3 regions of the Tatumella citrea genome follow, and region 3 is predicted to be linked to each of the others. Evidence: predicted binding sites of a transcription regulator. Region 3 holds the regulator's gene; each other region holds the start of a gene.
The links. Region 3 encodes PurR, which represses purine synthesis genes. Its sites were predicted from a motif close to CANGCAAACGTTTGCNTG; they were not measured.
Positions count from the first base shown of each region.

Region 1: the regulator PurR is predicted to act here: its motif matches at 2,513-2,530, upstream of A7K98_RS12210 (NCS2 family permease).
Region 2: the regulator PurR is predicted to act here: its motif matches at 6,067-6,084, upstream of purM (phosphoribosylformylglycinamidine cyclo-ligase).

Region 1 is NZ_CP015579.1:2,561,687-2,571,446, forward strand. It holds gene A7K98_RS12205 (AMP nucleosidase) at 1-890, shown strand, start outside; gene A7K98_RS12210 (NCS2 family permease) at 1,006-2,301, opposite strand; gene nac (nitrogen assimilation transcriptional regulator NAC) at 2,644-3,561, opposite strand; gene A7K98_RS12220 (MerR family transcriptional regulator) at 3,845-4,213, opposite strand; gene A7K98_RS12225 (MmgE/PrpD family protein) at 4,382-5,791, opposite strand; gene A7K98_RS12230 (amino acid ABC transporter permease) at 5,797-6,474, opposite strand; gene A7K98_RS12235 (amino acid ABC transporter ATP-binding protein) at 6,474-7,268, opposite strand; gene A7K98_RS12240 (substrate-binding periplasmic protein) at 7,274-8,059, opposite strand; gene A7K98_RS12245 (LysR family transcriptional regulator) at 8,155-9,042, shown strand; tRNA gene A7K98_RS12250 (tRNA-Asn) at 9,407-9,482, shown strand; gene A7K98_RS12255 (helix-turn-helix domain-containing protein) at 9,662-9,760, opposite strand, start outside.
Region 2 is NZ_CP015579.1:3,065,482-3,076,473, forward strand. It holds gene A7K98_RS14665 (glycine cleavage system transcriptional repressor) at 1-280, shown strand, start outside; gene bcp (thioredoxin-dependent thiol peroxidase) at 450-914, shown strand; gene bepA (beta-barrel assembly-enhancing protease) at 1,125-2,603, shown strand; gene arsC (arsenate reductase (glutaredoxin)) at 2,607-2,963, shown strand; gene hda (DnaA inactivator Hda) at 2,960-3,661, opposite strand; gene uraA (uracil permease) at 3,764-5,032, opposite strand; gene upp (uracil phosphoribosyltransferase) at 5,279-5,905, opposite strand; gene purM (phosphoribosylformylglycinamidine cyclo-ligase) at 6,147-7,187, shown strand; gene purN (phosphoribosylglycinamide formyltransferase) at 7,187-7,840, shown strand; gene ppk1 (polyphosphate kinase 1) at 8,000-10,060, shown strand; gene ppx (exopolyphosphatase) at 10,066-10,992, shown strand, end outside.
Region 3 is NZ_CP015579.1:1,835,022-1,846,013, forward strand. It holds gene cfa (cyclopropane fatty acyl phospholipid synthase) at 1-16, opposite strand, end outside; gene punC (purine nucleoside transporter PunC) at 322-1,491, opposite strand; gene punR (DNA-binding transcriptional activator PunR) at 1,596-2,498, shown strand; gene purR (HTH-type transcriptional repressor PurR) at 2,508-3,533, opposite strand; gene cydH (cytochrome bd-I oxidase subunit CydH) at 3,809-3,898, shown strand; gene A7K98_RS08775 (C40 family peptidase) at 4,174-4,974, opposite strand; gene A7K98_RS08780 (Grx4 family monothiol glutaredoxin) at 5,337-5,669, shown strand; gene rnt (ribonuclease T) at 5,719-6,402, opposite strand; gene gloA (lactoylglutathione lyase) at 6,520-6,927, opposite strand; gene nemA (alkene reductase) at 7,024-8,130, opposite strand; gene A7K98_RS08800 (DUF1289 domain-containing protein) at 8,443-8,682, shown strand; gene A7K98_RS08805 (FUSC family protein) at 8,702-10,702, opposite strand; gene A7K98_RS08810 (efflux RND transporter periplasmic adaptor subunit) at 10,710-10,992, opposite strand, start outside.

The DNA.
Region 1 (9,760 bases), 730 kb from region 3:
ACACAGGAACTTCCACCGCTGATTTTCAGCCTTTTGTCCTGTTTACCAACTATAACCGCTATGTCGATGAGTTCGTCAGTTGGGCGGTAGCCCAGGTGCGGGACCCGGCGACACCTTATACCCGACTGGTCTGTGCCGGAGGGATAGAAATAACCGCTGAAAGTCAGCAACCGGAAGATATTGTCACCGATCTTGCCTGGAAAAAGCATCAGATGCCGGCATGGCACCTGATAGCTGCTAATAAGCGCGGAATCACTTTGATCAATATTGGTGTGGGTCCGTCAAATGCCAAAACCATATGTGACCATCTGGCAGTACTGCGCCCACATGCCTGGCTGATGATTGGCCATTGTGGAGGTTTACGTGAAAGCCAGAGAATTGGCGATTATGTGCTGGCACATGCCTATTTACGGGATGATCATGTACTGGACTCCGTACTACCACCCGATATTCCGGTGCCCAGTATCGCCGAGGTACAGCGGGCATTATATGATGCGACACGGCAGGTCAGCGGGATTCACGGGGAAGATATAAAACTACGGTTGAGGACCGGCACGGTGGTCACTACCGATGACCGCAACTGGGAATTACGTTATGCCGCTTCTGCCTTACGCTTTAATCAAAGCAGAGCCATTGCAGTAGATATGGAAAGTGCCACTATTGCTGCTCAGGGTTATCGTTTTCGTGTGCCCTATGGAACCTTGCTCTGCGTTTCTGATAAACCCCTGCATGGTGAAATAAAGCTGCCTGGTCAGGCTAACCGGTTTTACGAAGGTGCGATTTCAGAACATCTGCACATTGGAATTTGTGCCGTATCTTTGTTGCAGGCTGAGGCCGACCGCCTGCACTCGCGTAAGCTTCGTACTTTCGATGAGCCGCCGTTCCGCTGACAGGATAAATCGTCAGCAAGCCATAAAAAAACAGGGGGCGGAAAATCCGCCCCCTGCTATATCAGCCACGACAGACCGGCCTTTCCCCGTCTCCCTGGCTTGTATCGTTCATAACTCAGGCACTTAACCAGCCAAGTTTAATCACAAACAGAATTGATAAAATGATCAATGCCGGATTGACTTCACGTACCCGGCCGCTCAGCAACTTCACTACAGTCCAGGTAATAAACCCGAAAGCAATCCCGTTGGCAATGGAATAGGTAAATGGCATGGCCAGGGCGGTGATGGTTACCGGTGCGGCGGTGGTAATGTCCTTCCAGTCAATTTCTGCCAGCCCGGAGGTCATCAGTACGGCAACAAATAACAGCGCTGGTGCTGTTGCGTAAACAGGAACACTGCCCGCCAGTGGCGAGAAAAACAGTGATAGCAGGAACAGAATAGCCACCACCACCGATGTCAGACCGGTACGACCTCCGGCACTGACTCCGGCGGCTGATTCGACAAAACTGGTGGTGGTTGAAGTGCCAAGCAAAGAACCAAACAAGGCTGCTGCACTGTCTGCTACCAGCGCTCGTCCCATGGATGGCACATTCCCCTGCTCGTCAGTTAAGCCGGCACGACGGGTGACGCCAATCAGGGTACCAGAGTTATCAAACACATCGACAAACAGGAAAGCAAAAATAACACTGACCAGACCGATATTAAACGCCCCGGCAATATCCAGCTTCAGGAAAGTTGGCGCCAGCGATGGCGGTGCAGAGAAAATGCCTGCAAACGGTGTCAGCCCCGTCAACATTGAGATAGCAGTAACGACCAGGATACCAATCAGCACTGAACCGGTGACCTTACGTGCTTCCAGAATCACTATCAGGAAGAAACCAAACAGTGCCAACAATGCACCGGGTTTGGTGATATCACCGATACCCACCAGGGTCGCAGGGTTGCCCACCACGATACCGGCACCTTCAAGAGCTATCAGCGCAAGGAACAGACCAATACCCGCAACAATCGCAGAGCGCAGCGCCAGCGGAATGCTTTTAATAATCCATTCACGGATCTTAAACAGCGAGAGTGCAAAGAAGATCAGTGCCGAAATAAATACCGCCCCCAGAGCAACCTGCCAGTGGTAACCCATGTGCAGAACAACGGTATAGGTGAAAAAGGCATTCAGGCCCATGCCCGGAGCCAGAGCAATCGGCAGATTGGCAATCATGCCCATCAATACAGAACCGATAGCTGCAGCAAGACAGGTGGCTACGAATACGGCACCTTTATCCATCCCGGTGGCACCAAGGATGCTAGGGTTAACAAACAGGATATAGGCCATTGCCAGGAAGGTCGTACATCCGGCAATCACTTCAGTACGAACGCTGGTTTTATTTGCTTTCAACTTAAAGAGTTTTTCAAGCATGAGTCGATCCCTTTTTGATATCGCTTACCACGATTTTCATTTTTATTACGGCATTTCTGAAACAGCCCTCTGCGGATCCGTGTCCGACAGAGGGCTGTTTCACATCACCCCAAACAGAATTACACAAGCAAAACCCGTGCCATGGCATAGCACAGGTCAGGATTCCTGGAGAATAGCTGGACAGAAAAACGACCGTTCACTGCACCATGAAGGCGCAAACGTTTTCCTTCCGGCTGCCGATCCTAATCATCGGCGGCACCGGGAGCAATAAGTTTTTCTGATTACCGGCAGGAAAAGTCATAGCGATGCCGGATTACCGGCATCTGACCAGAAAACTGCTGGCTAACTGACCAGCATCAGTTCATGTTCATCCACTGCAGTTTGTTGGGTCAGAGATAACAGGCAATTTTTAACCGCCTGAGCCGAACCAGACAGTGGTAAAGCCGAGGAGATATTCAGCGATAAAGGCAGGTGTAAGGAAGGTGCAGTAATTTTTGCCATCCAGCCATTGATTGGCGCTGTCAGAGATTTGGCCGCAGATTCAGGCAGCACCGAAACACCCATGCCACTGGAAATTGCCGCTGACAAAGTTGACAGAGATTCAATTTCACCAATGATATGTGCACTTAACCGACGCAGCGAAAATGCTTCATCAACCCGCTGCCGAACCGCACTGTAGTCGCGTGGCAGGTAAAGATTCATGCCGGCAACTTCGCTCAAATCAACCGTTTGTCCTGGTGAAGTTCCGGTGCCTACCAGATACAGCTCTTCTTTCATTAATGGCTGACAGTTCAGTCCGGCCACCGGGGTCCGGTCATAAAGCAATGCCATATCCAGCTGACCATTAAGCACTTTATCGTTCAGCGCATGGCCGCTGTTCTCGTGCAGGTAGACTAAAATTTCCGGATAGGTTTCGCGCAGCTTTTGCAGTAATGGCATCACCAGGGAAGATGCTGCAGTACCGGGAGCCAGCCCAATGGAAACCTGGCCACTTAACGTATGCCCGGCATTGTTCACCGCCAGTTGCGCCTGTTCGCACTGCCGCAAAATATTGCGGGCATGGGTATAAAGGACTTTACCAGCATCCGTCGGAGTCACTCCACGCTTGGTACGGATCAGCAATTGCTGGTCCATCTCGCCTTCGAGCGTAGCAACCTGTTGGCTCAGTGCTGGTTGCGCAATATGCAGAACTTCTGCGGCCTGGGTAAGACTGCCGATATCGACAATTTTCACAAAGTATTTCAGACGTCTTAGATTCATTTTTCCCCCGTCACGAAATCCGGAAACTCAAAACAGGCTATGCCTTTGGATGGATATTCCGATAGTTGCAATAACCAGGCCAGAAATGAATAAAGCCTGTCCGGGACGACAGGTCATAACAAAAACACTATGAAAAGAGGCTGTTCTGTTGTTTTTTTGAGCATGGAGATATTTCAGTTCGATGACAAAGAGTTTAAAAAAACGCACCAGGCCAGTGCAAAATGTCAGCCATTAGTGCAGATTGATTTTCAGATAACTCATCAATCAGGCTTACATAACAGGCTTAAAAGTCGTCTTCGCAGGGTTGCCCGACTTTCTCCAGCGTGGCACGCAACCCGCTCTCCAGCGCGGCTAACGCAATAGCTTTTGCCTCAACCTGCTCCAGTTTAGCCTGCAGACGGGCGCGTTTTTCATCGACACTCAGCTGCTCATCACCCCGGGCCACAATCACTTCAGTAATCTCACCAGAAGAAAACCCGAGCGCCCTGGCATGTCTGATCATCCCGAGGCGGGTTAAATCTCTGGCGGTATAACAACGATAGTTATTGGTACCGCCGTTTGACGGCGCAGGACCAATCAGCCCGATACGCTGATAATAGCGAATGGTATCTCTTGATACCCCGGATTTCGCCGCCAGTTCTCCGATGAGCATAACCGCTCCTTGTTGGAATGAAATCACTGACTCTGTCATCGTCAGATTCATGGCAAACGCAGCCGCCACTGGCGGGCCGGTAATAATATGATAACTAGCCCAGCCCACAGCCGCCGATAGTCTATTATACCGGGTAAGAGTTTTAATTTGCTGAGTTAACAGCCTGAATCAAAACAGACTGCAGTCTGAACCGTTCAGCCCGGCAGCCGAACTGTAACTAATCTGTGAGTTACCCTGCATTATACGCCGGATAATCTCCTCACCGGCACCCGGTGCAGCATGCAGATTATGTCTGGCTTTGGCCACTATTTGTGATTCAGGTAACGGTCGCCCTGCGCTTCCTGATGGGATCAATTGCTGATGACTGTAGGTTTGTCCGTTGTGATGAATCACCTCTACCCGCGCACCAGGTTGTCTGGCCGCGCCATCCATCCTTGCCGTGAGCTCCTTATCCACGCTGGCGGTAATTTTAGCAGCCAACGCCTGATAACCACGGTTCTGCAATGTTGGCTCCGAATACCAGTCAGCCCCTGCGGGGATCCCGGCCGCCACCATTGCCAGAGTCCAGGGTAAACTAAACTGCGCATCAGTAATGGTTTGCGGCTGGCTGTCCATCAGGTCATTAACCAGTCGCGGGAATGAATAAATCCTGACAGCTGCAATATCATCAGGATTCCAGCCGGTTGCCCGGCGAATATGCTGCATGCACTCCAGTGCACAGGCCAGCCATCGACAGGCCGGAAAGATCTTGAAACTGCCGTAAGCCGCGTACCAGTGGCTCCCTAAACCCTCTGTCATCACCGATTGCTCTATCTGATCTGAACCTATCATTCTCCAGAAGCCCTGATGACCGTCCAGTACGTCCTGGCTGCCACGAATGCCTTGCTGCACCAGCAACACAGCCTGTAATGCCGCCTGTGCTGCCGGTGCAACGGCATCTTTGAGAGACATTAATGGCCGCTGTTGCCAGTTATACTGATGCATAGAAGGTAACGGTGTGAGCACGGCGGCAAGACCTATCGCATCGTTCAGCTGTTGCTGATTAAAATCCAGCAACAGCCCTGCCACTAAGGCGGAACCAATGGACTGGTGTTGTGCAACACCATAGACCTGATGAAATCTGTCAGCAGTGGGCTGAATGGCATAGATTAGCCGGTTGTTCAGTTCGTAACCGGCGGCCAGTACTGTAATTAACCGCCCTGTACTGACTGGTTTATCGCAAAGATCGAGTGCGGTTAATGCACAGGCAATCAGGCTGGCCCCCGGGTGTCCCAACCCTTTGCCCTGAATTTCAGCACCATCATCATGATCGAGCGCATTAATGACTGATGCATTGGCGAATACTGCCGATAACGGGCTGAATCCGTGATGACCAAATACGCTGCAGCGACCTTCTCCACCAGAAATTCTGGCAGCCTGTAAAAACGGAGCACTGACAGAATGCTGGCTACTGGCCCAGCCACAGCCAAGAGTATCCAGCAAATGCAGCCTTATCTTATGACGTACAGCCTCTGGAATATCGTCTTCGGTAAGCCGGCTGGCGAAGTCAATCAGTTGCCGGGTCATGGGGGTTGTCATCGAAGTCACCGGGTAAAATATCGCGTATGCACCTTGCGACCGGCATACCCGGCAAGCAAAGATAACGGTAAAATAATCACCACAAAGAAGATGGCAACGAAGGTCAGTGTCTCCAGAGGACGAAATGTTGCGGTACTGAGCCGTTGCCCCTGATAGAGAATTTCTCCGGTAGCTATGGTACTGGCCAACACTGAGTTTTTAATCGACATAACACACTGGCCAATAAATGCCGGCAGGATACGTAAAAATGCGATGGGCCCGGTCACCCTCATCAACACTTTTAAAGGCGTCATTCCTACGGATAAACCTGCTTCTGCCAGACCCGGGTCGACAGACTGTAAACCGGAACGAAATATTTCAGCAAAAAAAACACTGCCATACAGTGAGATTGCAAGAACACAGGTCAGGTAAGACGACAGGGTGATACCAAACAGGATCGGCAGACAGTAGTAAGCCCAGACAATGAGTACCAGCGGAGGAATGGATCGAACCACCTCGATAATCGTCTGAACCGGCAAGCGTACCCACACCCGGCTGGCGCCGCGCAATGGTGCCAGCAGAAGCCCCCCGGCAATGCTGAGAACAATTGACGCGGCGACAATTTCGCCGGTCATCAGCATGCCGGAAATCAGCACTCCACGATATTGCCAAAGGACAGTAAAGTCCCAGTGATAGACGGGCATTACAACAGGTCTCCTTCATTGATTCCCGACAAAGCCATAAACTGACGTGCCGCAGCAGAATCAGGGTCAGCTCGTAATTCGACCGGTCTGACCTGGCTGACAATTTTTCCCTGTTCCATCAGAATTAAACGGTCGCAGACTTGCAATGCGAAACGCATTTCGTGAGTCACCAGCACCATCGTGGTTCCGTTCTCTGCCAGCCGGGACATCACGTTCAGGACTTCACTTACTGACTGAGGGTCGAGGGCTGAAGTGGGTTCATCAAATAAAATCACTTCCGGTGCCATCGCCAGTGCCCGCGCTATCGATACCCGCTGCTGTTGTCCACCGGAAAGCTTCACCGGATATTCATTGGCTTTATCTGACAATCCCATCTGATCCAGCAGAGCCAGTGCTGTACGGGTGGCATCTTCAGATGATTGCCCTGCCACCTGGACCGGCCCCTCAGTGATATTTTGCAAAACAGTACGATGTGGCCACAGATTAAAATGCTGGAAGACCATTCCTACCGATCGTCGCTGACGGGCAAGCGTTTTGGCAGACACCGGCTTACGCTGATTGCCGTGAAAACCAATTTCTTCCTCCTTTAGCCAGATATGTCCTCCATCCGGCTTTTCCAGCATATTTATGCAACGTAATAACGTTGACTTCCCTGCCCCGCTGCGCCCAATAATACCCGTCACTTCACAGCGAGAAACCGACAGTGAAACATCATCCAGAATCCGGTGACCGGAATAGGATTTACTGAGATGTTCAATTCGGAGTAAAGGTTGAGTGTCCGTCTGCTGTTTCATACATTTTATTTTTCAGGGTGAGTGTAAGGATACCAAATTGCTTTTAGCGCACCACTGTTATCCAGTACTGCCAGTCGCTGATCCAGCCAGGCTTTGAGCTGCAGGCGATTTTTTGCCAGCCCGATATTGGTTGGCTGTTCTTTTACCGGCAACGGAATAATCATCGTTCCCTGATGCCGCTGATGAATATAACTGGCCATCTGGATATCATTGGTCACCATAGCGTCTGCACGACCACTTTCAATCTGAAGTTGCATATTGTCGCTGTCAGGCACAATCACCCATTGTGCATGGGGAAGTTCTGGCTGAAGTAAAGTCACAGCAGCAGAACCATCGATCGCGGCGAGTCTGGCGTGTGAGGAATCAATCGTCGACCAGTGCCGGAACTGTTCGGTATTTTTATCAAGCGTCAGGATCCCCATCTGATGAGAACCCATTGGGCGGGTAAAGTCAGCCGCCTTCTCACGTTCCGGAGTAGCATTAAAGCCACCCAGAATATCGAAGCGCCCGGACTGAAGACCGGCGACAGCCGTTCCCCACTGAGTATCAACGTATTCCACTTTGATATCGGTATTTTTAAAAATGGCGTTAACAATATCGGGGACCAGGCCTTTCCATTGGTTGGTGATCAGGTCCTTCTGATACCATGGAGGTGCGTTAACCGCACCCACCCGAATAATATGATCCGGCAGAATCGTATCGATACTGTCAGCGGCACTGGCCACCGCTGAGCCGAACAACAATGCGGGAAGAATGGACAGTAACAACCTGGCTGAACGGAAAATTTTCATTTAATACCCTCAGATGAATATAATCATGTACTTTATAGCCATCAGGGCATGCAAACAAAATGCCTTAATCTTCTATCGTTATCAGGAAATTAGCTATGACCCCAAGACAACTCGAAGTTTTCATCTGTGTTGTAAAAACAGGATCAGTCACCGGGGCGGCCAGCCAACTGGCCATGTCTCAGCCCTCTGTCAGTAAAAGTCTTGCGCTGACCGAGCAGCAACTGGGGTTCAGTTTGTTTCGCCGGCAACAAGGCAAAATGTTGCCCACTCCTGAAGCGAGAGAATTGTATAAAGAAGCATTACGCATCGTGCATGAACAGCAACGTTTCACCCGGCTGGCAGAACATATCCGTCATTACCGTGTCGGGCAATTGAGGGTGGCAGCGACCCCGGCACTGGCATTAAATGTATTACCGCAAGCTGTTGCCCGTTTCAGAGAAGCATATCCGGATTATGGCATCGTCGCGGATATGTGTCTTAACAGTGATATTGAATCTGCCGTCCAGGAAGGACGTTACGATTTAGGGTTTATGGTGATTCCTGATAACGGCACCCCATCCCGCTACCCGGTGACCTGCCAGGGGGAAATGGTCTGTGTGATGCAGGAAAAACATCCACTGGCAAAAAAACAGCATCTTTACTGGCAGGATATCGATACCCGGGACCTGATTTTTATTACCACCGATGCGCGGTTGGTCGCGATGATAAGTACCAACATACCGGAATTCAGCCAACGTCAGGTAGCCGTCACTGAAACTAATCGCTACAGCATGGCGGTGAATATGGTCAGATCCGGAGAAAACAATATCACGCTGGTTGACAATTTTTCGTTAAAGGGTATTGACCTTAACGGGCTGGCAGTTCGTTCTTTTCGGCCTGCACTGGCTGTTGCAGTGGTCACTGTTGCCGATGAACAGGGAAGCTGTTCAGAACCCGCAGCGCACTTTGTCAGCATAATGGACAGCATACTGAACAGTCTTTAATTTCTGCACTGGACAGAAACTCACCGCTAACGATCAAACCTGAAATGTTCGCCTGACCATGGAGCATACTTCACGGTTTACCCTGATGTCACACTATGATATTCAGAGGTAATTTGATGAAAACCTATTCTTTTTTCGGTAAAACCGCACTGATCACCGCTAAAATCATACTGCTGTTGTCACACCCGGAGTTGGGTCGTCAGAATTCATGATGTTTCGGCTGTCAGACGGTGATATAGCGGCGGCTTATTCGATACCACCGAGCTCCGGTGTATCTTTTATCAGCAATCAGTCCGCAGAAAGGAAAAACTGTTTTGACAACCCGGAGCTACCCCGTTACTATGCGCCCCGTCTTCAAGACAATTCCTCTGTAGTTCAGTCGGTAGAACGGCGGACTGTTAATCCGTATGTCACTGGTTCGAGTCCAGTCAGAGGAGCCATATTAAAGAAACCAGATGTCTGCGGACATCTGGTTTTTTGCTTTTTATCCATCCGTTACCCTCTTGCCAGTATCTGCAACCCTCAGTAAAAACACCCGAAACTGAAAATGACCAGTAACGCTGGTTCGGTTGCCCTTTTAGCTGAACGGTGGGGAAACTTTGATGCGGGTTCTCAGAACTCACAATACAAATCCATAGTGAGAACCATCCGGCAGTTCAACATCAAGGCGGAGTTTGCCGCCGGTCGCTTCAACGTAGCGTTTGAGCGTGGAAAGCTT
Region 2 (10,992 bases), 1.2 Mb from region 3:
CGAAGTTGCCGATACTCCGGGTATCATTGAACGTTTTACTGACCTGCTTGATCAACATCAGATGAATATTGCGGAACTAGTCTCACGGATAAAACCAGCACAGGAAAATTCGCCGCCAACCCTGTATATACAGATGACCGCGCACAGCGCTGTCCTGCGGCAACGCAACTTATTTGAGCAGGCGTTTCATCAGCTCTGTACAGAACTGAAAGCACAAGGCAGTATACGGCTGTACAGCATGCTGGACAGTGACGCATCAGAGACATTCCCTGCACAATGAGTGACCCCGGTTGCCATTGAAATCTTCTGACTGCGTCAGCGTGTTTATCTGCAGTAATAAGCATTTTCCGCACTTGCTCTGCGGCCGTTTATTACCGAAGGTAATGCAGTCTGATAAAATTAATGTTAACGGGCTGATTCAGCCAAAAGATAAGAATCGGAGAGTTGTGATGAATCCACTGAAAGCCGGCGATAGTGCCCCATTGTTTAGCTTGCCAGATCAGGATGGAGAGCAAGTGAACCTGAGCGACTTCCAGGGAGAACGGGTACTCATTTATTTTTATCCTAAAGCGATGACCCCGGGATGTACTGTGCAAGCCTGTGGCTTACGGGACAACATGGCAGCACTGAACAATGCCGGAGTACAGGTACTGGGCATCAGCACTGATAAACCCGAGAAACTTTCCCGTTTTGCCGAGAAAGAGCTGCTGAACTTTACGCTGTTATCTGATGAAGATCATCAGGTCTGCGAACAGTTTGGTATCTGGGGAGAAAAGAACTTCATGGGCAAGACCTATGACGGGATCCATCGTACAACTTTCCTGGTTGGAACTGACGGAAAAATCGAAAAAGTGTTTGATGATTTTAAAACCTCAAACCATCACGATGTTGTCCTTAGTTACCTGCAAGCCTGATTTTTCGCTATTCTCTGCCGTCGGAGACGGTTCCGGCGGCGTCTTCCTTTCTCTTCACGCCAGAAACACTCTGCTATACTGCATGGCGAGTCGCTGTCAGACACATCAAAGGATCTGCCGGATGACGACGACACGCAGCAGGTCACTTTCCGTGAACCTCCGGCCAGTATCAGAGTCAAAAATTTCGTGGCCGACGAACAGGGAGAAGTGATGAGATACTCATTCAACAAAACGCTGGCAGCTTTGATGTTAGTAACCTCAGTATCCGGGGCAATACCGGCATCTTTAGCCGATGTGACGGATACACTGCCGGATATTGGAACCACGGCCGGGGCGACGCTGTCAATCAATCAGGAATTGCAGATTGGGGATTTTTACGTCCGCGAACTGCGTGGAAGCTCGCCACTGATTAACGATCCATTGCTGACCGGATATATCAATAGTATTGGTCAGAGGCTGGTTGCTCATGCCTGGTCAGTCAAAACACCCTTTCATTTTTATCTGATTCAAAATGATGAACTGAATGCTTTCGCTTTTTTTGGCGGAAATGTCGTGCTGCATTCAGCGATATTTCGCTATACCGATAATGAAAGTCAGCTTGCTTCAGTGATGGCCCACGAAATTTCGCACGTTACCCAACGGCATTTAGCCAGAGCAATGGAAGCGCAAAAACGCAGTGCTCCGCTTACCTGGGTAGGTGCTTTAGGTTCAATATTACTGGCCATTGCCAATCCTGAAGCCGGAATGGCGGCATTAACCGGCACTCTGGCCGGGACGCAGCAGGGAATGATCAGTTTTACTCAGGAAAATGAGAAGGAAGCGGACCGCATAGGAATACAGGTACTGCAACGTTCAGGTTTTGACCCGCAAGCCATGCCGGCTTTCTTACAGAAACTTGCCGACCAGACCCGCTATGCTTCGAAACCTCCGGAAATTCTGCTAACTCACCCACTTCCTGACAGCCGTCTGGCTGATGCCCGCGACAGGGCTAACCAGATGCCACGGGTAGTTGCTCACTCTTCACAGGATTTCTTTTTTGCCAAAGTTCGTATCATGGGAATGTACGGAACTTCTCAGCTCCCGGACAGCAGCGGCCTGCTGGATGACGTACTGGCACAATATGCCAGGGGTAATGTCCGTCAGCAACTGGCGGCAAAATACGGTAAAGCGGTACAGTTCCTTGAGGCAAAGAAATTCCAGGATGCGAAAAATATCATCCAGCCACTGCTACAAAGTCAGCCGTCTAATCCGTGGTTTCTGGATATCATGACCGATATTGATATTGGACTGAAACAACCAGCCGCCGCCGTCAGTATGTTGACTTCAGCCAGCAGTCCGCAGAAGAACCCGGTGATTCAGTTAAACCTGGCCAATGCTTATTTGCAGGCCGGACAGCCAGCTAATGCCAGTAAACTACTAAACCGCTATACCTGGTCTTACCCGGATGATCCTAACGGCTGGGATTTACTGGGGCAGGCCAATGCCGCCCAGGGACTCAGTGATGAAGTGCTGTTTGACCAGGCACAGGGGCTGGCACTTAATGGTCAGCTTGATCAGGCGATAAGAGCACTGAGCAGCGCCAGCGCACAGTCGCCGGTTGGCAGCCTGAAACAGGCACGTTATGATGCCCGGATCGACCAGCTCCGCCAGCTGCAACAACGCTTCCGACAGTATCAGAAAGGATCGTAAATAATGACGATACAAATTTATCATAATCCCCGTTGTTCAAAGAGCCGCGAAACACTGCAACTGTTGCAACAACAAGGTATTACCCCGGAAGTTATCCTTTATCTGGATAACCCGCCAGAGGTTGCTACGCTGAAAAACCTGCTAAAAAAACTAGGATTCTCTGAACCGCGTCAGTTAATGCGCAAAGGGGAAGAGGTATATAAACAGCTCGGACTGGCTTCACCCACATTAAGTGATGAAGCCCTGCTGACTGCGATGGCAGAACATCCCAAACTGATTGAGCGCCCCATTGTCGTGAATGGCGATCAGGCCAGACTTGGCAGGCCACCGGAGAATGTTCTGACTATCCTGCAGGACTAAAGTCCGAGGGTCTCTTTTACAAACGGAATGGTTAGTTTGCGCTGGGCAGTGATCGAAGCATGATCCAGTCTGTCCAGCGTTTCAAACAAAGTACGCATTTCTCTGTCGAGTCGTTTTAACAGAAACCGCCCGACATCTTCCGGTAATTCAAACCCCCGCAATCCTGAACGAAGTTGCAGTGCCTGTAATTTTTCTTCATCGGATAATGGCTGCAGACGGTAGATTTGCCCCCAGTCCAGCCGTGAGGCGAGATCAGCCAGTTTAAGACTCAGCTGCCGTGGAGGTCGATCGCCGGTAATCAGCAACCGGGTTTTTCCGGTTTCCAGTATCCGGTTATACAGGTCAAATATGGCCATCTCCCAGGCTTCATCACCGGCAATACACTCAATATTATCAATGCATACCAGTGCCAGATGTTCCATTCCTTCCAGCACTTCCGGTACAAACCAGGTTCGTTTATCCAGAGGCACATATCCTACCGCTTCGTCACGGGATGAGATTTCCGTACACGCAGCATGCAGCAAATGGCTTCTGCCCCCACCTTCGCGGGACCAAAAATAGATATAACCACCATGCTGCTGATCGAGCGCTCCTTTGAGCGCAGCCAGTAAAGACGAATTTGAACCCGGCCAGAAGCTGGCGAAGGTTTCGTCGTCTGGCAAATAAAGTGGCAATGACAATTGCGCCGGCGTGTTCAGGTATACCTCAGCATAACTCGCAAGAAACTATTCGAGTTTATCACAACTTCCCTGTCGATATGAATCAGGCAACTCAGGGTTGCCTGCTTTAACACTCAGACGCTACACCGCGGCGTCATCTTCCTCGTCAGGGCGAACCAGACTTATTACATGGAAGATCACACTCAGTACCACACCGACCACAGTTGCCAGCGCCATACCTTTAAGTTCCACGGCTCCAATCTGAATTTTCGCCCCACTCACTCCGATAATTAAAATAATCGCAGTCAGCATCAGGTTTTTCGCCTTGCTGTAATCCACTTTAGAGTCAATCAGCACACGAATCCCGGAAGCGCCAATCACTCCGTACAACAGCAGGGAGACACCGCCCATCACGGGAACCGGAATCGCCTGAATAATTGCCGCCAGTTTTCCGATGCATGACAGGCAGATAGCAATGACAGCGGCACCGCCAATAACCCAGGTACTGTAGACACGGGTAATGGCCATTACACCGATGTTTTCACCATAAGTGGTATTTGGAGTGGAACCGAAAAATCCGGAAATCACCGTAGACAGGCCGTTAGCAAACATTGAACGATGCAGACCAGGATCTTTAATCAAATCACGCTTAACGATGTTTGCGGTGACCACCAGATGTCCGACATGCTCAGCAATAACGACTAATGCGGCAGGAAGTACTGTCAGCATTGCCGCCCATTCAAAACGGGGTTTATAAAAGGTAGGTAAGGCAAACCAGTGTGCCTGCTCAACGCCGGTCCAGTTCACCATTCCCATAAAGGAGGCAACAACGTAACCCACTACGACACCAATCAGAATGGGAATAATCGCCAGAAAACCACGGAACAGTACTGAACCAAAAACCGTTACAGCTAAGGTTACCAGTGAAACAATCACCGTTTTGCTGTCTACAGCAACACCGTTAGCTGGCAGTAAGCCAGCCATACCTGCCGCTACGCTGGCCAGTTCCAGACCAATAATAGCAACGATGGCCCCCATTGCCGCCGGAGGGAACATCACATTCAGCCAGCCGGTACCTGCTTTTTTAACAATCAGTCCGACCAGGCAAAACAAGACTCCACACAATATAAAGCCACCTAAAGCAACCTCATATCCCTGAGGCAACAGCAGCAATACCGGAGAAATAAACGCAAAACTGGATCCCAGATAGGCGGGTATCTTTCCTTTACAGATAAACAGATACAGCAAAGTGCCAATTCCGTTAAACAGCAGAATTGTCGCCGGATTTACATGAAATAAAATAGGCACCAACACCGTTGCACCAAACATTGCGAACAGGTGCTGCAGGCTGAGCGGTATGGTCTGAAGTAACGGAGGTCTTTCATCCACTGCAATAGTACGCCGGGTCATGCTGTATATCCCCTTAAAATGATACGGACATAAAAAAACCGACAAAATGTCGGTCCTGAAATACACACTGCTGCTGGTATCTTCCGGCGAAAAAAAACGGTGACATCACCGTTATTTTAAATGCAGTGTTGCTATCAGCGGGCAATGGCAGAAAAGACAGTAACCACGAGTCACCGTTACAGCGGAGTAAACTGCTGTTCAAACGCCGGGTATGCATCTCTGTATTGCCCCACACAGATTTATTGATTATTTAGTACCAAAGATTTTATCACCGGCATCACCCAGTCCCGGGATAATATAGCCATGCTCATTTAATCCCTGGTCAATAGAGGCCGTATACAACTCGACATCCGGATGTGCTTTTTCCAACGCAGCAATACCTTCCGGAGCCGCCACCAGTACCAGCACTTTGATAGCAAAACAGCCAGATTTCTTAAGCAGATCAATAGTGGCAATCATTGATCCCCCGGTCGCCAGCATCGGGTCCACCACCAGCGCCATACGCTCATCCATATTGGAGGCCAGTTTCTGAAAATACGGTACCGGCTCAAGAGTTTTCTCATCGCGGTACACGCCGACTACGCTGATTCTTGCGCTTGGAACATGTTCCAGAACCCCGTTCATCATCCCAAGCCCGGCACGTAAAATCGGAACTACAGTGATTTTCTTGCCTTTAATTTGATCAATTTCGACAGGACCGTTCCATCCTTCGATTGTCACGGTTTCTGTTTCCAGATCAGCAGTCGCTTCATAGGTCAGCAAACTGCCAACTTCAGATGCGAGTTCGCGAAAACGTTTGGTGCTGACATCATGCTCACGCATCAGGCCCAGTTTATGTCTGACCAGCGGGTGTCTGACTTCCACGATCTTCATTATTCTTCTCCCGGAATGTGTTGAGCTAAAAAAAATCGCCGGATTATAGCGCTTTTTTACCAGTGCTAATACTGCTATACATCAAACAGCTACAATTTTTTATTGCTGTTACGGGGAATGGACTCAAACCTGCAGACAGATAATTTCCGCTGCACATCAGACTCGCAAACGTTTGCCTGCACTGATAGAATAGCCCCGCTCTATTTAAACCACCAACCGCAATTCGCGTGGGGATTCTGCAGTGACCGACAAAACCACTCTCAGTTATAAAGATGCCGGTGTTGATATTGATGCCGGGAATGATCTGGTTGATCGCATTAAAGGCGTAGTTAAAAAAACCCGCCGTCCGGAAGTGATGGGCGGACTCGGTGGTTTTGGTGCACTGTGCGCCTTACCACAAAAATACCGTGAACCGATTCTGGTTTCAGGCACAGATGGCGTAGGCACTAAACTGCGTTTAGCCATGGATCTGAAACGTCATGACCATATCGGTATTGATCTGGTGGCAATGTGTGTCAATGACCTGGTTGTACAGGGTGCTGAACCACTGTTTTTCCTGGATTATTACGCTACCGGCAAACTGGATGTTGACACCGCTGCTGCAGTTATCAGCGGAATTGCCGAAGGCTGTTCACAGTCTGGTTGTGCTCTGGTCGGTGGCGAGACCGCTGAAATGCCAGGTATGTATCACGGTGAAGATTACGATGTTGCTGGTTTCTGTGTCGGAGTGGTTGAGAAATCAGAAATTATTGATGGCAGCAAAGTCAGTGACGGTGATGTTCTTCTGGCTCTGGGCTCAAGTGGGCCTCATTCCAACGGATACTCACTGGTTCGCAAAATCCTTGAAGTCAGTCAGACCGATCCGGAAGTAAAACAGCTGGAAGGCAAATCATTAGCCGACCACCTGCTGACCCCAACCCGTATCTACGTCAAAAATATCCTGAGTCTGATTGAGCAGGTTGACGTTCATGCGATTGCGCATCTGACCGGTGGTGGTTTCTGGGAAAATATCCCACGTGTGTTACCAGAAAATACCCGTGCAGTCATTGACGAATCCAGCTGGCAGTGGCCGGCAGTATTCAGTTGGCTGCAACAGGCAGGTAATGTCAGCCGTCATGAAATGTACCGTACCTTTAACTGTGGTGTGGGTATGGTCATCGCACTGAGCCCGGACAACGCCGATAAAGCACTGCAACTGCTGCAGGATGCGGGTGAAAAAGCCTGGAAAATTGGTGTGATTGAATCCGCTCCGGCTGATGGTGAGCAGGTAATTATTAAGTGATGAAAAAGCTGGTGATCCTGATTTCCGGCACCGGCACCAACCTGCAGGCAATCATTGATGCCTGCAGGTCTGGCCAGCTGAACGGCAGCGCGGAAATTGTTGCGGTAATCAGTAATAAAGCAAGCGCCGGTGGCCTCGAACTTGCCAGACAGGCCGGTATCCCTGCCCGTTCACTGGCACAGTCAGACTTTGCAGATCGTCAGCAATTCGATCAGCAACTGATGAGCATCGCTGATGAGTATTCTCCGGATTTGATTGTCCTCGCAGGTTATATGCGCATTCTCAGTGAAGGATTTGTTCGCCACTATAGTGGACGGATGATCAATATCCACCCTTCCCTGTTACCCGCCTACCCGGGTCTCAATACTCATCGTCAGGTTTTAGAAAATGGTGATGCCGAACATGGCCCTTCAGTTCATTTCGTGACCGAACAGCTGGATGGTGGCCCTGTTATTCTGCAATCCCGCATCGCGGTGCTGCCGGAAGAAACTGAATCTCAGTTACAGGAACGGGTACGCCAGCAGGAACACATTATTTATCCGCAGGTCATCCACTGGTTTGCACAAAATCGTCTCGAACTGAAGAATCACCAGGCATGGCTGGATGGCGCACTGCTTCCTGTCGGGGGATTTCAGCCCGGGACTATCGGTTAATCTACAGACGCTGTAGAAGAACAGCGTCTGCCTTGTCATTGTTTCCTGTTAAATACCTCTTTTTATTGCCCGTCCGGCAATGGACATTTCTGCCATATTCTCGCCATAATGATATGAGAGACTGAAGCTTTAGTTCTGTCACAGCGAAATGGAGTCAGGATGGGTCAGGAAAAACTATATATAGAAAAAGAATTAAGCTGGTTATCATTTAATGAACGGGTACTGCAGGAAGCTGCTGACAAACTCAACCCGTTGATCGAAAGAATGCGTTTCCTTGGTATTTACTCCAGTAACCTCGACGAATTTTATAAAGTCCGCTTTGCTGAACTGAAACGTCGTATCCTGATTGGTGAAGAGCAAGGCTCCGTAACCGTCCCCCGCCATCTACTAAAAAAAATTCAACAGCGGGTAATGCGGGCCGACCAGGAATTTGATCTTCTCTACAATGAACTGCTACTGGAGATGGCCCGTAATCAGATTTTCCTGATTAATGAACGCCAGCTTTCGGTCAATCAGCAAATCTGGCTGCGTGACTATTTTCGCCAGCATCTGCGCCCGCATGTGACGCCAATCCTGATTAACAGTGATACTGACCTGGCTCAGTTCCTTAAGGACGATTACACCTATCTGGCCGTTGAAGTCATCCGTGGTGAAGACACCCACTATGCACTGCTGGAAATTCCGTCAGATAAAGTTCCGCGTTTTATTAATCTGCCTGCTGAGCCGCCACGCAGAAAGAAACCAATGATATTGCTGGATAACATCCTCAGATATTGTCTGGACGATATCTTCAAAGGTTTTTTTGATTATGATGAGCTGAATGCTTATTCGATGAAGATGACCCGTGATGCCGAGTATGACCTGGTCACGGAAATGGAATCGAGTTTGCTGGAACTGATGTCTTCCAGCCTGAAACAGCGACTGACCGCTGAACCGGTACGTTTTGTATACCAGCGGGATATGCCCACCGCTATGGTCGAAATGTTATGTGAAAAGCTGTCGGTTTCAAACTACGACTCCATCCTGGCAGGCGGTCGTTATCACAATTTTAAAGACTTTATTCAGTTCCCGAATGTCGGCCAGCGGAACCTGGAAAATAAACCACTGCCGCAAATTCGTCACCTCGGATTTGACGCTTACCGTAACGGATTTGATGCCGTACGGGCCAGGGATATCCTGCTTTATTACCCTTACCACACCTTTGAACATGTGCTCGAATTTTTGCGTCAGGCCTCCTTTGACCCGGCGGTTTTATCAATCAAAATCAATATTTATCGGGTAGCCAAAAACTCCCGCATCATGGATGCCATGATCCACGCAGCCCATAATGGTAAAAAAGTCACGGTGGTTGTGGAATTACAGGCAAGATTCGATGAAGCCGCGAATATTCACTGGGCCAAACAGCTGACGGAAGCCGGAGTACATGTCATATTTTCAGCACCGGGCCTGAAAATCCACGCTAAACTATTTTTAATCTCCCGGAGAGAAGGTGAAGAAGTTGTCCGTTATGCGCATATCGGTACCGGTAATTTCAATGAGAAAACCGCCCGTCTGTATACCGACTACTCTCTGCTGACATCCGATGCCCGGATTACTAATGAAGTTCGCCGGGTATTCAGCTTTATTGAAAACCCTTACCGCCCGGTGTCGTTTGACTATCTGATGGTCTCTCCGCAAAATTCGCGGCGCATGCTTTACCAGTTAGTGGACCAGGAAATTTCCAATGCACAGCAAGGTCTTCCGGCCGGCATTACATTGAAAATTAATAACCTGGTTGATAAGGGACTGATTGATCGCCTGTACGCCGCTTCCAGCGCAGGGGTGAAAGTTAATCTGCTGGTCAGAGGAATGTGTTCGCTGATTCCTGATTTACCCGGCATCAGCACCAATATCCGGGTGATCAGTATTCTGGATCGTTATCTGGAACATGACAGAGTCTATATTTTCGAAAATAATGGTGACAAGAAAGTTTACCTGTCGTCAGCAGACTGGATGACCAGAAATATCGATTATCGTATTGAAGTCGCGGTGATCATTCTCGACCCACAGATAAAGCAACGTATTCTTGAGATGATTGGTATTTTGTTCAGCGATACCGTTAAAGCAAGAATCATTGATAAAGAGCTGAGTAATCGTTATGTGCCAAGGGGTAACCGCCGCAAAGTTCGCGGACAACTGGCCATCTATGACTACATCAAAAACCTGGAACAACCTGAATAATGCCTATGACAACTACAGCCAGTAAAGCAGATAAACCTCAGGAATTCGCGGCGATAGACCTCGGTTCTAACAGTTTTCATATGGTGATTGCCCGCGTAGTGGACGGGGCATTACAGGTTCTCAGCCGGTTAAAACAACGGGTTCATCTGGCTGATGCCATCGATCCGAAAAATCAGCTGACAGAAGAAGGTATCCAGCGGGGCCTGGCCTGCCTGGCATTATTTGCCGAGCGCCTTCAAGGCTTTAATCCTGAGAATGTTTCTATCGTGGGTACCCACACTCTCAGAGTCGTGGATAACGCCGAAGAGTTTTTGCAGCGCGCTGCAGAAATCATTCCTTACCCGATAGAGATCATTCCGGGTAATGAAGAAGCCCGCCTGATTTTTATGGGGGTTGAACATACTCAGCCTGAAAAAGGCCGCAAACTGGTAATTGATATCGGTGGCGGTTCCACAGAACTGGTCATCGGTGAAGACTTTGAACCGCAGTTAGTAGAAAGTCGTCGCATGGGTTGCGTCAGTTTTTCCAATATCTACTTCCCTGGCGGTGTCATTTCTCCGGAGAATTTTCGCCGTGCACGGCTGGCTTCAGTCCAGAAGCTGGAAACTCTGGCCTGGCAGTTTCGTTTACAGGGCTGGAAATATGCTCTGGGTGCTTCCGGAACGATTAAAGCCGCCTGCGAGGTTCTGGAAGCCTTAGGTGAAAAAGAAAAAACTATTACACCGGAAGGCCTGGACCGTTTGTATGACGAAGTGATTAAGTTTAAATCCTTTGATGAATTGAGCTTGCCCGGATTGGCCGACGATCGTAAAACCGTGTTTATTCCGGGGCTAGCCATTTTACGTGGTGTATTTGATTCTCTGGGGATCCGCGAGTTGTTGTATTCAGATGGTGCCCTACGCGAAGGGGTTCTGTATGAAATGGAAGGTCGT
Region 3 (10,992 bases):
CACATGATGAACTCATACGCTTCTTATCACCTGTTCTATTTGAACCTGAAGAAAGAATAGACAACTTTCGTTGGTTCGTGAGTAAACTCACAAAAAACGTGCATTTATAAGTAAAGACAAAACAGAGGTGCTAGTAAATATCGAAAAATGCGGTTCTGCAGAGAAAGCACAAACCAAATTAGTCAGCATACGTGGTGACTTATAATAAAAAATTTGTCACCAGAGTGATTATATGCCTGACAATCTGAATGTTCAATGACTGATGGTTAGGTCGCTAATTGTGCAGATATAATTAACCCGCCGGTTTAACAGCGGGTGAAATTACTGACAGGAATGTTTGCGATGCTGGAGACAAAAACCGGCGAGAGCGAGCAGAACTGTTATTCCCATCGCGGTCGCAGTTGTCAGTAGTGGCTGGGACAGGTGATAAGACACCAGTAAGCTGAATACGAAGCATAACCCCAGCTGCAATGCATTCTGCAGAGCTGCGGCTTTGCCACTGGCAGCCGGAAACATCCGGAGCGCTGCAGAGACCACAATTGGATAAATAGCCCCGTTAGCCATCGCCATGCCACAGAAGGGCAGTAATAAACTAAATAATCCGGGCTGCCCCAGGAAACTCACCACAACAACGCCACCAATACTCAACGTATAAAGCACTAATAACCAGGGCAGCAGTTGACGACCACTAAATTTGTTCAGCAGAGCACGACAGCCAAAGCCGCCAGCAAGGAACGTCAAAGTTTGCGGAATATAGCTCAGTCCGATATCTCCGGCAGAAAGCCCCAGGCCGGAAAGAATAAAGGGAGAACCGGTCAGCCAGGCAAAGAAACTTGCGGAACAGGCAGAATAGATCAGTACATTACCGCTGTACTGGCGCTCAGACAGTAACTGCAAAAATCCCGGGGGAACGGTGCTCGCTGACAGGGGAACTTGTGGTGGTCTGGCCGGTAAACCCAGGGTAGCCACAATTAATCCGCAGGTGAGTGCAGCAAGTACCAAAAATATTGAATGCCAGTGGAAATGAGCCAGCAACCATGAACCCAGCAACGGAGCTAGCGCCGGAGACAGAGCAACCATTGGCATAATCGTGGCGAAAATCTTCTGGCTACGCGAAGCCGGATAGTAATCCAGCACCAGAGACTGCCAGCTGACTGCGGCGGCACAGACTCCGGCGGCCTGAATAAATCTCAGAGCCAGCAGTGCGTGTGGCGTGGTTACCCACAACATCGCCAGACAGCTGATGGCAAATATCGCCAGACCACTGACCAGCACTGGTTTTCTGCCAATCTTATCCGACAACGGTCCCCAGAACAGTTGTGCGCAGGCAAAGCCAGCCAGGAACAGGCTAAGACTGGCGCTGATGACTCCTGCGTCAGTATTCAGATCCTGTTTCATCGCTTCAAAAGCGGGCAGATACATGTCTGTAGCCAGGAATCCCAGCATACTCAGTAGTGACAGATAAACTAAAAAAATGACCGGATGACGCATTGCTCCTCCCTGTGAAAATGTGCGCAAAGAGTTTAAAAGGGTGCACCGGGAGTTGTGAACCGTTAATATTTGCAATCAACTGTGAAAAAAATTGAAAGGTCGCTATGTGGTCAGAATATGCACTGGAAGTCGTGGATGCAGTGGCAAGAAATGGCAGCTTTAGTGCAGCAGCCAGGGAGTTGCACCGGGTGCCATCTGCGATCAGTTATACCGTCCGACAACAGGAGGAGTGGCTGGCAGTTGAGTTATTCGAACGACAACACCGCGATGTGATACTGACGGCCGCAGGTGAACATTTTGTTCGTGAAGGTCGGGGGATTATCAAAAAAATGCAGGAAACCCGACGTCAGTGCCAACAACTGGCAAATGGCTGGCGCGGTGAACTGAGTATTGCGGTGGACTGTATTGTAAAACGTTCCAGGATGCAGCAACTGACCATCGATTTTTATCGCCACTTTCCCGATGTAGAGCTGCATATTCGCGAAGAGGTGTTTAACGGTGTCTGGGACGCACTGGCCGCAGGACGCGTTGATATGGCGATTGGTGCGACCCAGGCAATCCCGGTCGCCGGACGTTTCGCTTTCCAGGATATGGGGCGTCTGAACTGGCGGTGTATTGTCAGTGCTGATCATCCACTGGCAGCTGAAACCCATCCGGGAGAGGAGCAGCTTCGGGCATGGCCATCACTGGTGCTGGAAGATACCTCCAGGGAACTGCCACGAAGGATGACCTGGACACTGGATAATCAACGGCGAATGACTGTGCCGGACTGGCAAACCGGTCTGGATTGCGTTCGGGCAGGATTATGCGTGGCAATGGTGCCAGGGCATCTGGCACGGCCGTTACTAGAGAGCGAAAAAGTAAAAGAACTAAAACTGCCGGCGCCGTTTCCGGAAAGTCCCTGCTGTGTAAGCTGGGCAGAACAGCGTATTTCTCCGGCATTGCGATGGTTACTTGATTACCTGGGGGACACTGCCACCCTGAACCATGAATGGCTCAGGGAGTGAACCGGGGACTTACCGGCGATAGTCACGGAACGGACCGTCGCCGACCGAACGACGTTCAATCAGGGTCGGATGGATTTCAAGGGTTTGCGGATCTTCACGTTTATTCACTATACGATCCAGTAACATCTCCAGCGCTTTTTCGCCTAACTCACTCTTTGGCTGGTGAACTGTAGTCAGTGCCGGGGTGAAATAACGCGAGTTGCGCACGTTATCATAACCAATAATAGAAATATCCTGGGGAACGCGCAGTCCCTGTTCATCGGCGGCGCAAATGGCTCCCATGGCCATAATATCCCCGCCACAAAAAACGGCTGTCGGGAGTTGCGGTTGCGCAAGTATTTTCTGCATCGCCTGATAACCGGACTCTGGTTCGAAATTCCCCTGAACAGTCCACTCCTCACGATGTGAGATTCCAGCCTCTTCCAGAGCTTTCAGAAAGCCTGCCAACCGGCCACCACCGGTGTTTCTTTCCATTTGTCCCGGAATACAACCAATATCACGATGACCGCGCTCAATCAGGTAGCGACCGGCCATATATCCACCATGAAAAGCGTTATCCAGCACGGTGTCGGTAAAGTCACCCTGTGAAACTCCCCAGTCCAGCACGACCATCGGGATATTGCGGTTTTCTTCCAGCATATCCAGCAACTCCTGCGGATATTCGGCACACATCACCAGTAATCCATCAACACGTTTGCGCGCCATCATGGCTAAATATGCGCGTTGCTTTTGCAAATCGTTATGAGCATTACCCAGAATCAGTGTGTAGCCATGGTCAAAACATTTTTTTTCGATAGCTTCAATGATTTCAGCAAAGTAAGGCGCTTCGAGTGTTGTCGAGAGTAAGCCCAGCGTCTTGGTGTTATTGACCTTAAGGCTTCTGGCGACTGCACTGGGGGAGTAGTGCAACTCGTTTATTGCTTCCCAGACCGCTTTCCGTGTGTTTTCCGCAACAAAACGGGTCTGATTAATGACATGGGACACGGTGGTGGTTGAAACACCGGCGCGTTTTGCCACGTCTTTAATAGTTGCCATTCAGTGAGTACTCCTGGTTTAAAAAAATAAGATATTGATTTTTTATAGGTTAATCGTTTGCGTCAGCTCAGCGTTTCACTGTCTCGTCATTAAAATGAACCCGAAGGCCAGAGGAGAGTCCTGCGAAGAAAGCCGGATATAAAACCAGCAGCTGAGGAGGTTGCGCAACAAAGACCGGCAATTCTAACAAGGCTGCTGCAATAAAACGAGATTTTTGCGCAGCAGTATGGGAATATAACTATTACCCCACAATTAGTGTGCCTAAAGGAGTTCTGATGGATACCGATCTTAAGCTTGCACTGACCACTACAGTTGTAGCGTTGCTGATGATTATGGCCTTCAGTTTTACCGCCATCCTGCATTAATGTTAGCCTGCTGGCCCGACTGACCGCGCCCGGTCAGCCATATGCTGTTATCAAAACCGGTACCGGATACTTCCCGCGCCGGTTTTTGCTTTTAAGCTACAAAAAATGCAATTAACGGATACGTGTGAGGACCAGGAGAGATTTACGATTTTTTGGGTAAGCCAGCAGAATAAGGGCAGTGGCATGACAGATATCTGTCAGCATAAAAAAACTGCACCTTAGTTCGCAGGATAACCAGCGTTTGGGGTGCAGTCTGTACCGAGCAGGATGACTAATTAACGGACGGTACTCGGGGTTACCATGCGGCGCGCGCCAATGTAGTGACGTTGCCAGTATTCATTGCTCAGAGCCGTAATCTGGATGTCTTTACCGGTACGTGGTGACTGAATAAATTTGCCATCACCCAGATAAACGCCTACATGGTCTGCAGCGCCATGGCGGTGGATACGGAAGAATACCAGATCACCTTTTTCCAGCTCATCACGTTTTACCGGTGCAGCATCACGCAGATGGTACATTTCGTTGGCGGTACGGGGTATTTTGAAATTTACCAGGTCTTTGTAGGCATAATAAACCAGACCACTGCAGTCAAATCCGGATTTTGGAGAAGTTCCTCCCCACTGATAAGGCTTCCCTAACTGATCCATCAGTTTCACCATCGCTGTTGCACGCGCTTTCTGATAACGCAGACGGTGCTGTTTGCTCATCCGGATAGCGGCCAGTGTGGCAGAAGGGTGGCGTGTCGTCTTTTTAGCTGCGGGGCGATGACGACCATATTTTTTAGTTTCCGGCGTGTGATTCTTTGCCAGATGACGGGATTCTTTAGCCGTACGACTGTTTTTAACTTTACGCTGACTGGTGAAGTGTTTAACCCGGTGAATCAGGGGCTGGCGGGCTTTATGTCGGGTACTGGTCGTCTTAATAGGCCTTCGTTTACGGCGGGCATCTTCTTCAGTCACTGCTTTACGGGTGGTTTTATGAAAAGTGGCATTAACCGCAGTTCGAGGCGAAGCCTCTGCGACATTGAAAAAAAGCTGTGCTAAAGCCAAAATAAAAAGCGTGATCAGTAGACGCATAGTTGTCAGGTTACAGGTTAAATGTCCTGAAAAAATACGGACAAAATAAAAAAATAACATCTGACCTTTCAGTCAGCCCCAAAATCATTCTAATCCAGAAATTTATGAAATGTTAAGGTCTTTTTTCCGGAATCTGTTACGAGAAGTTTTTTGACGTAAAATTGAGCGTAAACAGTTAATTAAGTCACATTTTACTGATGAAGTTTCAGGCGACTGTTTTTTTCATCCCGCAGTTGTTACTGGTTTAACGCTAAATGCCATATAACTGAACTTTTATGTAGCAGATGAAAAATGTCGTTTTCACTGGCGGGTTGATATCGCTACAATAACAAAACATGTCGTTTTGTCCCGAAGGAAGTACTATGAGCACTCTCGAAAAAATTCAGACTCAGATTTCTGAAAACCCTATTCTGCTGTACATGAAAGGTTCTCCTAAATTACCAAGCTGTGGTTTCTCAGCTCAGGCAGTTCAGGCGCTTTCTGCCTGCGGGCAACGTTTTGCCTATGTGGATATTCTGCAGAATCCGGACATTCGTGCCGAATTACCAAAATATGCAAACTGGCCAACCTTCCCACAACTTTGGGTTGACGGGGAGCTGGTAGGTGGTTGCGATATCATTATTGAAATGTATCAGCGCGGCGAATTGCAGCAGCTGATTAAAGAAACTGCAGAGAAATTCCCTGCGGCAGAATAACTGTCACGGATGGTGATTCTGATGCCCGCGTAATTACGCGGGCATTTTTTTATGCGTGTTCCTCAGAACCGGCAGATTCCCCGGCTTCGTCATCTGCGCCGACAGGCAGCGGCCAGCCTCCCAGTCTTTTCCAGCGGTTAACCAGCTCACAGAACAGGGTTGCCGTCTGTTGGGTATCATACAGTGCGGAATGGGCCTGGTGGCTATCGAAGGTCATGCCTGCCGCTTTACAGGCTTTCGCAAGCACCGTCTGACCCAAAACCAGCCCGCTGAGCGCGGCGGTATCGAAAGTCGCAAACGGATGGAAAGGGTTGCGTTTCAGGAGGCTGCGCTGAGCTGCTGCCATGACAAAACTTTGGTCAAAATGGGCATTGTGCGCCACGATAACCGCTCTGGCACAGTCACTGCCTTTCATGCCTTTGCGTACCATCTTGAAAATAGCGTGCAGAGCATCGTGTTCACTGACCGCATTCCGCTCAGGATCATTGGGATCGATACCGGTAAAAGCCAGTGCTTCCGGGTGCAACAGGGCTCCTTCAAACGGCGTAACATTGAAATGCAGGGTCTGGTCAGGCTGCAGCCAGCCATCCTCATCCATTTTCAGGGTTATTGCAGCAATTTCCAGTAACGCATCAGTGCCGGCATTAAAACCTGCGGTTTCGACATCAATCACGACAGGGTAAAAGCCCCGGAAACGTTGATTCAGTGCATTGAGCGAAGAAGTTTCGGACATCAGTATCTCATTGGACAAAAAGAGCAGTCGGTAGTGTGACTAAAACTACCGTGAAACAATAGCGGAAAATATCACTCCCGCAGGAAAAGTCTGCCTGTTGCAGGCAGACATCGCCTGTCAGTTACCGAGTCCCTGACCTGCATGTTTTTTTTCGATTAATTCAATTTTATAGCCATCCGGGTCTTCAACAAAGGCAATCACTGTGGTGCCGCCTTTAACCGGACCGGCTTCACGGGATACCTTACCACCGTCCTGGCGAATACGTTCACAGGCTTCCGCTGCATTATCCACTTCAATGGCGATATGCCCGTAAGCATTTCCCAGGTCATAGCTATCGACGCCCCAGTTATAGGTCAGTTCAAGCACTGCACCTTCGCTTTCTTCTGTGTAACCGACAAAGGCTAAAGTGTATTTGTATTCAGTGTTTTCACTTTGACGTAACAGGCGCATGCCGAAAATACGGGTATAGAAATCAACAGAGCGTTGCAGAGAGCCAACACGCAGCATGGTATGAAGTAGACGCATATCATCCTCTATAATTCAGGTCAGCCATCAATAAAACACCAATGGCCGGAAAGTTAACCGGCCATTAGTGTAACAGGGAAATTGATGTGGGTGTGCTTAGTTATCGTTCAGGAAAGGGTAATCGGTGTATCCCTGAGCAGCACCACCGTAAAATGTCTCCGGATGCTGCGGGTTAAGCGGGGCATTCGTCTGCAAACGTTCTACCAAATCCGGATTAGCAATATAATCACGGCCGAACGCTACGGCATCAATCAACCGGCGTTTAATTAAATCTTCGGCTTTCTCCCTGGTGTAGGCTCCGGCACCGATAATGACTCCCGGGAATACTGCGCGAACTTTACGGCGGAATTCATCACTGTACGGAGCACCACCGGCCCAGTCTGGTTCAGACAAATGCAGGTAAGCAATGTTACGTTTCGCCAGTTCACTGATAAGCCACAGTGCTTCTGATTCTTCATCAGGGCCATTGCCCAGAGCCTGAAATTCACCTACCGGCGACAGTCGGATAGCGATCCGGTTTTGCGCCCAGGCCTCTCCCATAGCATCGACAATTTCCAGAACCAGCCGGGCACGATTTTCCAGACTGCCACCGTACTCGTCGGTACGTTTATTTGACTGTGCAGACAGAAACTGATGAATCAGATAGCCATGAGCACCATGAATTTCCGCTAAGTCCAGACCTGCTTCTGCAGCATTAACTGCAGCCTGGCGATAATCTGCAACGACCTGGCGGATATCGCTAAGACTCATTTCACGGGGCAGTGAGGTATCTTCACGGTAGACTTTACCTTCAGCATTTTTCAGTGAAGTACGGGTCCCGGAGGCTAATGCAGAAGGTGCCAGCGGCGCCAGTTCTCCCGGCTGCAGGGAGGTATGGGAAATACGTCCGGTATGCCACAGTTGTACGGCAATATGGCCACCGGCAGCGTGGACTTCAGAGGTTATCGCTTTCCAGCCGGCAATTTGTTCCGGAGTATGCAGTCCCGGGGCTCCGGCATAGCCTTTTGCCTGAAATGAGACCTGAGTGGCTTCAGAGATAATCAAACCGGCACTGGCACGCTGGCGATAATAGGTTGCCATTAGTTCAGTAGGGATATCTCCCGGCTCAATACTGCGCAGACGGGTCAGGGGAGCCATAAAAATGCGGTTTGGAACAGTAATGGCACCGACGGTTAACGGAGTAAAAAGCGTGCTGTCAGTCATAATATTCTCCTGGAAAAAGGTGACCGGGATAACCCGGACGAAAAGTGTCATGTCAGGGTTTTTACCTGACCATAGCGGAAGTTAAACCCGGAATGTAACGAAACACTCATGCAATGCAGAGTAATGACCTGTCCTGCGGATGACAATGCAACAACGGCATCAACGCACAAACGGGTAACCGGATTCCGCCCGGCAGACTGAGGGATTGCCAGTTACAGAGTGAGAGGCTAAAGTTTATTCAATAAACAAGGCCAGTACCGTGGAGTTACCGCCAAACGGGCTGGTGGATCAGGAGAGCGCACTGAGGGGATTATGGCCGAGCAACTGGAGTTTTTCCCTGTTCCGAATCCCTGTAGGGGGATTTGCCGGACAGACAGCCGGGGCTATTGCCTTGGCTGCCTGCGAAGCCGTGAAGAGCGATTTAACTGGATGTCACTAAGTGACGGGCAAAAACGGGATGTGATTCGAATATGCCATCAACGGCGATTACGAATGCAACGGGTACAAAAAACTCCGGAAAGTGAAGACCCGCAACAACCGTCTCTGTTCTGAAACCCGCAGCGATATAGCATTATTCCGGCACGGCTGCACTCAGTTGTGCCAGAGAACATTGTAAACGCCACAATATGCCTGCCAGTTGTCTGGCATCGGGCTCACCGACACTTAGCAACTGTTTTATCATCTCTTCCAGCTCAGCCAGGGTAGTACTCAGTGCATTATGCCTCACTCCATGCAGGCTCATCACATCATGCAGGGAATGAAAACATTGATCTCTGACTAAAGTCAGACTGGCGGAGTCTGAACGCCAGCTTCGCAACTGCCAGACGATATGTGAACAGTTCAGTAACACCACACCCCAGCGTAACAGCCATAGCCGGGCCTGCTGATTATTGCTACTTTTTAACTGGCTGACCAGGTGATAAACCCGGGATTCAAATACGCTTTCTTTGAGCGCCGGACGTAAACGTAACTGATCCAGAAACACATGGCGTAATGCGCGGATGTTTCTGTGAGCTTTGCGGTCATCAGAGGTGGGGCGCAGCATCTGAAAAGCCAGCCATGCCAGCAACACTCCGCAAATCTTCGCCACATTGTCATTAAGAAAATCACTGTAATCCCATTCTGGCGGATTGGTTACCGAAATAAACGAGCCCATAAATACGACCGATTGTCCCCAGAAACCCGCATTGGCGGGCTGTTGAAGTTTCAGCAAGTGGCAGGTAATCAGTAAAGGGAACAGGAACAGCATAAACTGCCACAGAGCACTAATCTGAATCATCAGACCAAATTTCAGTGCCAGGCTAAAGAATGCCAGCACCAAGAGGGTTTTCAGAAGTCCGAGAATTGTCCCTGCCGGAGAAGGAGACGACGAATAGAGGACGCAGGCAATGGATGTCAGAGTCAGCGCTGCTGCGCCGTTTTCCCAGTGACTGTTAATCCAGAAAGTGCCGCCGATAACAATGGCCGTAAAGGTCCTCAGAGCACTTAATGCCGCTTCCGTGCTGTCATTTTCGCGGGCGAGAGAGGGCACTCGTGGCGGCTGGAACCGGGTATCTGCATCTGCTGTTTCCAGCAGATGAATCCAGCGACTGACATTAAGATACAGCCAGCAAAAATAACGTAACCGGTCACAAAATGCCTGTTGGCGATAATCTCTACCACCATCCACCATCATCTGCCGGAGAATCACTGCCAGCCGGTATTTATCTGCGTCAGGACGGGCCAGTTCATCGAACATCTGCTCAATTCCCTGATACAGACTGTCAGGGGCTTCCGGCCAGTTCAGTAACATCCTGCGCAGTCCTGATAATACACTGGTCAGCCTCAGTTGCTGGTGCAGTACATAATTCAGCACATTATTTTGCCGCCGAAACCGGTAATGGCTCCAGAAGGCCTGAACCCGCAACAGGTTCATCGTCAGAATCTGCGAGATCACCCGCTCATGAGCAGTGCTGGCGTTAGCAGCGCTGTCACGGTTTAACAGAGATGCTGCATGATTGTACAATTCATGGTGCAACTGGCGTAATGACACCATCAGCTTGTCGCCATCTGAGGTACTGGGCAGGATCATCATCATCAGTCCGGCGCAAAGAATACCTGTGATAACTTCACAAACCCTGGCCTGTGCAATATCCCAGACCTGATTAACATCGGTCACATTGACGGTGCTGAAAGCAATAATGGCTGCTGTGTATCCGGATAAGCAGAAGGCGTAAGCGACATTGTTCTGGTAATGGCTGGAGATCCAGGTAAAGAAAGCCAGCCAACCAGCAATGGTAAACACGAACAGCCAGGGGTCGTTCAGCGTATGTCCCGCCACAATCAATGCGGCAGTCGCGCCTATCAGGCTGCCACAGATTCTGCCGAGGCTTTTGCTGATGGCGCCGCCAATGGTCGGAAAACTGACCACAGCGGCAGAGGTCATCGCCCAGTAGGGTTGGTCCAGTTGAAAAGAGTAAGCAAAACTCAGGGCGAGGCACATGGCCAGGCTATTACGTAATGCATAACGCCACTGTTGATTGTCTGCTTTTATCCATGGCAACTGCTGCCATTCCAGCCAGTTAAGATTCATTAGCGACTCACTGGCTGATGATAATGGTACAGGTGGTGCCTGCAACCAGAGGAATTCCGGCCGGCAGAGCATCCAGCTGGATTCTTACCGGAACCCTCTGTGCCAGTCTGACCCAGGGAACAGTAGGTTTAATCTCCGGGATCAGGCCCTCAGATTCCACATTCTGGTCATAGATAGCCCGCCCGATGCTCAGTACTTTACCGGTAAGAGGGGTGTTGTTGCTGTACAGCACAATTTTGGCCGGTGCTCCTTCATGAATATGGCGTAATTTGGTTTCTTCGAAATATCCC